2 regions of the Terrisporobacter hibernicus genome follow, and region 2 is predicted to be linked to the other one. Evidence: a T-box and tRNA genes for the amino acid it is inferred to sense, from the RefSeq annotation. Region 2 holds a T-box; the other holds one or more tRNA genes.

Region 1 (3,356 bases), 810 kb from region 2:
TACTTCTTATAAACACTATGCTGGTGTGGCTCAACGGTAGAGCAGCTGACTTGTAATCAGCAGGTTGTAGGTTCGATTCCTATCACCAGCTCCAAACATGGAGGATTTCCCGAGTGGCCAAAGGGGGCAGACTGTAAATCTGTTAGCTGTGCTTTCGGTGGTTCGAATCCACCATCCTCCACCAAAAGAAGTATGCGGATGTGGCGGAATTGGCAGACGCACTAGACTTAGGATCTAGCGCCATTGGCGTGGGGGTTCGACTCCCTTCATCCGCACCACTTTTTTAACTATACCTAGTATGCGGGAATAGTTCAGTGGTAGAGCGCAACCTTGCCAAGGTTGAAGTCGCGAGTTCGAATCTCGTTTCCCGCTCCAAACAAAACAAACAATATATGTGGGTGCATAGCTCAGCTGGATAGAGCAACGCCCTTCTAAGGCGTGTGTCCGGGGTTCGAATCCCTGTGCGCTCACCACTTATATATTGGGGATTAGCCAAGTCGGTAAGGCACATGACTTTGACTCATGCATGCGTAGGTTCGAGTCCTGCATCCCCAGCCATATAAATATGACTCATTAGCTCAGTCGGTAGAGCACTTGACTTTTAATCAAGGTGTCCGGAGTTCGAATCTCCGATGGGTCACCATTAACTTGGAGAGGTGTCCGAGTGGTTTAAGGAGCTGGTCTTGAAAACCAGTGATGCTTAACGGCACCGTGGGTTCGAATCCCACCCTCTCCGCCAGATGCCCAGATAGCTCAGTCGGTAGAGCAGGGGACTGAAAATCCCCGTGTCGGTGGTTCGATTCCGCCTCTGGGCACCATATTTAAATATTGTGGCGGTATAGCTTAGTTGGCTAGAGCGTTCGGTTCATACCCGAAAGGTCACAGGTTCGACTCCTGTTACCGCTACCATTTAAATTTTAATAATAAACGTGGACCATTAGCTCAGTTGGTTAGAGCGCCCGGCTCATAACCGGTAGGTCTGGGGTTCGAGTCCCTGATGGTCCACCACTTTTTTAGTTCGAGGTGTAGCGCAGTTTGGTAGCGCACTTGGTTTGGGACCATGGGGCCGGGGGTTCGAGTCCCTTCACCTCGACCACTTTTATCAATTATGGTGGGTATAGCTCAGTTGGTTAGAGCGCCAGATTGTGGCTCTGGAGGCCGTGAGTTCGAATCTCATTATCCACCCCATAAAAAATATATGACTCATTAGCTCAGTCGGTAGAGCACTTGACTTTTAATCAAGGTGTCCGGAGTTCGAATCTCCGATGGGTCACCACTAAATATGGCGACATGACCAAGTGGCTAAGGTAGAGGACTGCAACTCCTTCATCCCCAGTTCGAATCTGGGTGTCGCCTCCATATTCCAAGGTAGCTCAACGGTGGAGCACTCGGCTGTTAACCGATAGGCTGAGGGTTCGAGTCCCTCCCTTGGAGCCAAGAAAGTGCCGAAGTGGCGGAACTGGCAGACGCACAGGACTTAAAATCCTGCGAAACTTATACTTTCGTACCGGTTCGATTCCGGTCTTCGGCACCAATTTTGCGAGACAAATGAGTAAGCGCAAAAAAAGTAAATGACATATGAATGGCTCATTGGTCAAGCGGTCAAGACACCGCCCTTTCACGGCGGTAACAGGGGTTCGATTCCCCTATGAGTCACCATGCGGGTGTAGCTCAATGGTAGAGTTCCGGCCTTCCAAGCCGGCTGTGAGGGTTCGATCCCCTTCACCCGCTCCATTTAAATTTATCCCGGGACCATAGCTCAGCTGGGAGAGCACCTGCCTTACAAGCAGGGGGTCACAGGTTCGAGCCCTGTTGGTCCCACCATAAAAACATAAACGCGGCCTGGTAGTTCAGTTGGTTAGAATGCCAGCCTGTCACGCTGGAGGTCGAGGGTTCGAACCCCTTCCAGGTCGCCATTTGATTTTATCTAAGCTGGTGTGGCTCAACGGTAGAGCAGCTGACTTGTAATCAGCAGGTTGTAGGTTCGATTCCTATCACCAGCTCCATTTATATATGCGGAGGATTTCCCGAGTGGCCAAAGGGGGCAGACTGTAAATCTGTTAGCTGTGCTTTCGGTGGTTCGAATCCACCATCCTCCACCAACTTAAAGTACGCGGATGTGGCGGAATTGGCAGACGCACTAGACTTAGGATCTAGCGCCATTGGCGTGGGGGTTCGACTCCCTTCATCCGCACCACTTTTATTTTATAATGTGGGTGCATAGCTCAGCTGGATAGAGCAACGCCCTTCTAAGGCGTGTGTCCGGGGTTCGAATCCCTGTGCGCTCACCACTTATATATTGGGGATTAGCCAAGTCGGTAAGGCACATGACTTTGACTCATGCATGCGTAGGTTCGAGTCCTGCATCCCCAGCCATATTAAATTAGCAACTTAGTGCTCACTAGATAGAGCATAAAGGAAACTATAAGGAGAGGTGTCCGAGTGGTTTAAGGAGCTGGTCTTGAAAACCAGTGATGCTTAACGGCACCGTGGGTTCGAATCCCACCCTCTCCGCCAATAGCGCCCAGATAGCTCAGTCGGTAGAGCAGGGGACTGAAAATCCCCGTGTCGGTGGTTCGATTCCGCCTCTGGGCACCATATTTAAATATTGTGGCGGTATAGCTTAGTTGGCTAGAGCGTTCGGTTCATACCCGAAAGGTCACAGGTTCGACTCCTGTTACCGCTACCATTTGAATTTTAATAATATAACGTGGACCATTAGCTCAGTTGGTTAGAGCGCCCGGCTCATAACCGGTAGGTCTGGGGTTCGAGTCCCTGATGGTCCACCACTTTTTAGTTCGAGGTGTAGCGCAGTTTGGTAGCGCACTTGGTTTGGGACCATGGGGCCGGGGGTTCGAGTCCCTTCACCTCGACCATCAACTAAAAAATAAAACTAGTGCATTAGATTATGGTGGGTATAGCTCAGTTGGTTAGAGCGCCAGATTGTGGCTCTGGAGGCCGTGAGTTCGAATCTCATTATCCACCCCATAAAAAACATATGACTCATTAGCTCAGTCGGTAGAGCACTTGACTTTTAATCAAGGTGTCCGGAGTTCGAATCTCCGATGGGTCACCAATATAAAAAGGCGACATGACCAAGTGGCTAAGGTAGAGGACTGCAACTCCTTCATCCCCAGTTCGAATCTGGGTGTCGCCTCCATTTAAACATGCGCCTATAGCTCAACTGGATAGAGTGTCTGACTACGAATCAGAAGGTTGGGGGTTCGAGTCCCTCTGGGCGCACCACTTATTAATAAAAATCCCGGGACCATAGCTCAGCTGGGAGAGCACCTGCCTTACAAGCAGGGGGTCACAGGTTCGAGCCCTGTTGGTCCCACCAATTATCCTCTAGTTAA
Region 2 (3,356 bases):
ATATAGAAGCATGGAAAGATGTTGCTGAAAATTTCAAATTAGCCACATTTGTAGCAGCAACAAGACCAGGTATAAGTCTGCTTAGAGCTCAAGACTATATAGAAAAATTAGAAAATAAATATAATGCAAAAATTATAAATGTATACGTACCTTCTTTAGATATATCATCCACATATATTAGAGATCAACTGAATTTAGGGAAGTCAGTTAGGTACCTAATACCTGAAAATGTGGAATCATATATAAAGGAAAAGGGTTTATACAATTTTGGAGTTGAGTAAATGGATATAAAACAAATAGAAAAAACACTAAAAGGGATGTTACCTGAAAGAAGATTAAAACATTCTTTAAATGTATCAAAATGTGCAGTAAAGCTAAGTGAAATATATAAGTGTGACAAAGAAAAAGCGGAGATTGCTGGACTTGTTCATGATTGTGCTAAATATTTTACAGATGAACAAATTGAAGATAGCATAAAAAGATTTAATGTAGAACTAGATCCTTTGGAAGTAAACAATATAGCCCTATCTCATAGCGTTATAGGTTCTTATGTAGCAGTAGATATATTTAGTATTAAGGATGAAGAAATTATAAATGCAATAAAATATCATACTACAGGAAAGGAAAATATGTCTCTTTTAGAAAAAATAATATATATGGCTGACTTAATAGAAGAAGATAGAAACTTTCCAAGAGTAGAAGAGTTGAGAGAACTAACCTATAGTGGTAAGTTAGAAGAAGCATTACTTTTATCCTTCAATAATACTATAAAATTTGTAATAGATAACAACCAGTTAATACACCCAAGAACTATAAAAGCTAGAAATTATATCTTAGAAGAGTTGATTATAGGTACTTTTAACTAGAATAATTATATTTATGGAAAATAGTATTGTCAGATTGTATAATAATAGGCGCAAATTTTTAAATTTGTATATATAATAGTAATAATACAAATATTTATGATATAATAACTAGGTAGCTTTAAAATTGAAAGGAGACGGAATATGACTAACATGACTGTTGAACAAATGACAAAGATTGTTTACGATGCAATTGATGATAAATTAGGTCAAGATATATCAATAATAAATATAGGGAAAGTATCTTCTCTATGTGATTATTTTGTTATAGCAACTGCTGGTTCTACAAGACAAGTTAAAGCAATAGCAGATAATGTACAAGATGCGTTAACAGAGCACGGAATAGAACCAAGATCAAAAGAGGGATATGAAACTCAAAATTGGATATTACTTGATTATGGTGATGTAATGGTTCACGTATTTGATGAAGAAAATAGAGGATTCTATAACTTAGAAAAACTATGGAAAGATGCTCCATACGTGGATGTTGACACTTTAGCATAAAGATGTTAATATTATAGAAAAATAAAGATTGAAATCAAATAAGTTAGAGTAGTAGAAAACTTTGTTTATTTCAGAGAGCTGATATTTGGTGTGAATCAGCATAAACTATTTTTGAACTTGCTAACATTGAATTATTTGGCCGTAGTTGGCATAAAAACTGTCTAAGAGAGTTTACTTTTGTAAACTAATTAGGGTGGTACCGCGAAAATATATCCTCGTCCCTAAACGTAAAGTTTAGGACGGGGATTTTTTTAATACTATTAAGAAATTTTAGAATTTCTTAATTTGGATAAAATAATACTTATGGAAATTATTACAGAGAATACTTAGGAGGTAAATCATGAGCGTTTACAATTTTAAAAAGATTGAAGACAAATGGCAAAAAACATGGACAGAGAATAATCAATATAAAACTGACACAACAGATTCTTCAAAACCAAATTATTATGCTTTAGAGATGTTCCCTTACCCATCAGGAAACATACATATGGGGCATGTTAGAAACTACTCTATAGGTGACGTAGTTGCTAGATTCAAGAAAATGGAAGGATACAATGTACTTCATCCAATGGGATGGGATTCATTTGGTTTACCAGCTGAAAATGCAGCTATAAAACATGGAGTACATCCACATAAATGGACTATGGCAAACATAGAAGATATGAAAGGCCAATTAAAATTATTAGGATTAAGTTATGACTGGGAAAGAGAAGTAGCTACTTCTACTCCAGAATATTATAGATTTACACAAGAAATATTCTTGAAATTCTTAGAGGCAGGTCTTGCTTATAAGAAAAAATCTTTTGTTAATTGGTGTCCATCTTGTGAGACAGTTCTTGCTAATGAGCAAGTTGTTGGAGGTCTTTGCGATAGATGTGATAGCGTAGTTGTTAAAAAAGATTTAGAACAATGGTATTTCAAAACTACTGCATTTGCTGAGGAATTACTAAATGACTTAGACACTTTAGATGGATGGCCAGAAAAAGTTAAAACAATGCAAAGAAACTGGATTGGAAAATCTAATGGTGCTGAATTAGTATTTGATATAGACGGAACTGACAAATCTATGACAGTATACACTACTAGACCAGATACTACGTATGGCGTTACTTTCATGGTTTTAGCTCCGGAAAGTGAACTTGTTCAAGAATTAGTTGTAGGAACTGAATATGAAGCCGACGTTAATGCTTTTATAGCAAAAATGCACACTAAGACAGAAATAGAAAGAACTGCTTCTGATGTAGAAAAAGAAGGTATGTTTATTGGTAAATATGTTATAAACCCAGTAAATAACAAGAAAATACCAGTTTGGATAGCAAACTATGTATTAGCTGACTATGGTACTGGTGCTATAATGGCAGTTCCAGCTCATGATGATAGAGATAAAGAGTTTGCTGAAAAATTTGGTTTAGATATAATACCTGTTATAGATGAAGACAATAAAATGATAAACTCAGAAGAATTCAATGGAATGAACGCTTCAGATGCATTTGAAGGTATAGTTGAAAAACTTGCTAAAGATAATAGAGGAAAGAAGACTACTAACTACAGACTTAGAGACTGGTTATTATCTAGACAAAGATACTGGGGATGCCCAATACCAGTTGTTTACTGTGATGACTGTGGAATAGTACCTGTAGATAAAAAAGATTTACCAGTATTACTTCCTACAGATGTTGAATTCACAGGAAAAGGAGAATCTCCACTTACTACTTCTCAAGCATTCAAAACAACTCCTTGTCCACACTGTGGAAAAGAAGCGAGAAGAGAAGTTGATACTATGGATACATTTGTTGATTCATCTTGGTACTTCTTAAGATATATAGATCCTAAAAATACTGAGGAACCATTCAGTAAAGAATTAGTAAACAAATGGATGCCAGTAGATCAATATATAGGTGGAGTAGAGCATGCTATAATGCATTTACTTTACGCTAGATTCTTTGTTAAAGCATTCAAATCAATGGGAATGTTAGACTTTGATGAACC

The links. A T-box is a leader RNA that pairs with one kind of tRNA and senses whether it is charged. The one in region 2 lies ahead of leuS (leucine--tRNA ligase), so its partner is inferred to be a tRNA-Leu.
Region 1: it has a tRNA-Leu gene. The T-box ahead of leuS (leucine--tRNA ligase) is inferred to sense a tRNA for this amino acid. The anticodon was not compared.

What each region holds. Positions count from the first base shown of each region.
Region 1 covers NZ_CP081135.1:1,847,247-1,850,602, reverse strand. Annotated here, with positions in the region: tRNA gene JW646_RS09150 (tRNA-Thr) at 20-94, shown strand; tRNA gene JW646_RS09145 (tRNA-Tyr) at 100-184, shown strand; tRNA gene JW646_RS09140 (tRNA-Leu) at 195-278, shown strand; tRNA gene JW646_RS09135 (tRNA-Gly) at 301-375, shown strand; tRNA gene JW646_RS09130 (tRNA-Arg) at 397-473, shown strand; tRNA gene JW646_RS09125 (tRNA-Gln) at 483-558, shown strand; tRNA gene JW646_RS09120 (tRNA-Lys) at 568-643, shown strand; tRNA gene JW646_RS09115 (tRNA-Ser) at 651-739, shown strand; tRNA gene JW646_RS09110 (tRNA-Phe) at 743-818, shown strand; tRNA gene JW646_RS09105 (tRNA-Met) at 833-909, shown strand; tRNA gene JW646_RS09100 (tRNA-Ile) at 932-1,008, shown strand; tRNA gene JW646_RS09095 (tRNA-Pro) at 1,020-1,096, shown strand; tRNA gene JW646_RS09090 (tRNA-His) at 1,112-1,188, shown strand; tRNA gene JW646_RS09085 (tRNA-Lys) at 1,201-1,276, shown strand; tRNA gene JW646_RS09080 (tRNA-Cys) at 1,285-1,359, shown strand; tRNA gene JW646_RS09075 (tRNA-Asn) at 1,363-1,437, shown strand; tRNA gene JW646_RS09070 (tRNA-Leu) at 1,445-1,534, shown strand; tRNA gene JW646_RS09065 (tRNA-Glu) at 1,585-1,659, shown strand; tRNA gene JW646_RS09060 (tRNA-Gly) at 1,661-1,734, shown strand; tRNA gene JW646_RS09055 (tRNA-Val) at 1,749-1,824, shown strand; tRNA gene JW646_RS09050 (tRNA-Asp) at 1,840-1,916, shown strand; tRNA gene JW646_RS09045 (tRNA-Thr) at 1,932-2,006, shown strand; tRNA gene JW646_RS09040 (tRNA-Tyr) at 2,018-2,102, shown strand; tRNA gene JW646_RS09035 (tRNA-Leu) at 2,114-2,197, shown strand; tRNA gene JW646_RS09030 (tRNA-Arg) at 2,215-2,291, shown strand; tRNA gene JW646_RS09025 (tRNA-Gln) at 2,301-2,376, shown strand; tRNA gene JW646_RS09020 (tRNA-Ser) at 2,429-2,517, shown strand; tRNA gene JW646_RS09015 (tRNA-Phe) at 2,523-2,598, shown strand; tRNA gene JW646_RS09010 (tRNA-Met) at 2,613-2,689, shown strand; tRNA gene JW646_RS09005 (tRNA-Ile) at 2,713-2,789, shown strand; tRNA gene JW646_RS09000 (tRNA-Pro) at 2,800-2,876, shown strand; tRNA gene JW646_RS08995 (tRNA-His) at 2,912-2,988, shown strand; tRNA gene JW646_RS08990 (tRNA-Lys) at 3,001-3,076, shown strand; tRNA gene JW646_RS08985 (tRNA-Cys) at 3,086-3,160, shown strand; tRNA gene JW646_RS08980 (tRNA-Arg) at 3,170-3,246, shown strand; tRNA gene JW646_RS08975 (tRNA-Val) at 3,265-3,340, shown strand.
Region 2 covers NZ_CP081135.1:2,659,839-2,663,194, forward strand. Annotated here, with positions in the region: gene nadD (nicotinate-nucleotide adenylyltransferase) at 1-281, shown strand, start outside; gene yqeK (bis(5'-nucleosyl)-tetraphosphatase (symmetrical) YqeK) at 282-866, shown strand; gene rsfS (ribosome silencing factor) at 1,017-1,367, shown strand; T-box leader at 1,397-1,593, shown strand; gene leuS (leucine--tRNA ligase) at 1,708-3,356, shown strand, end outside.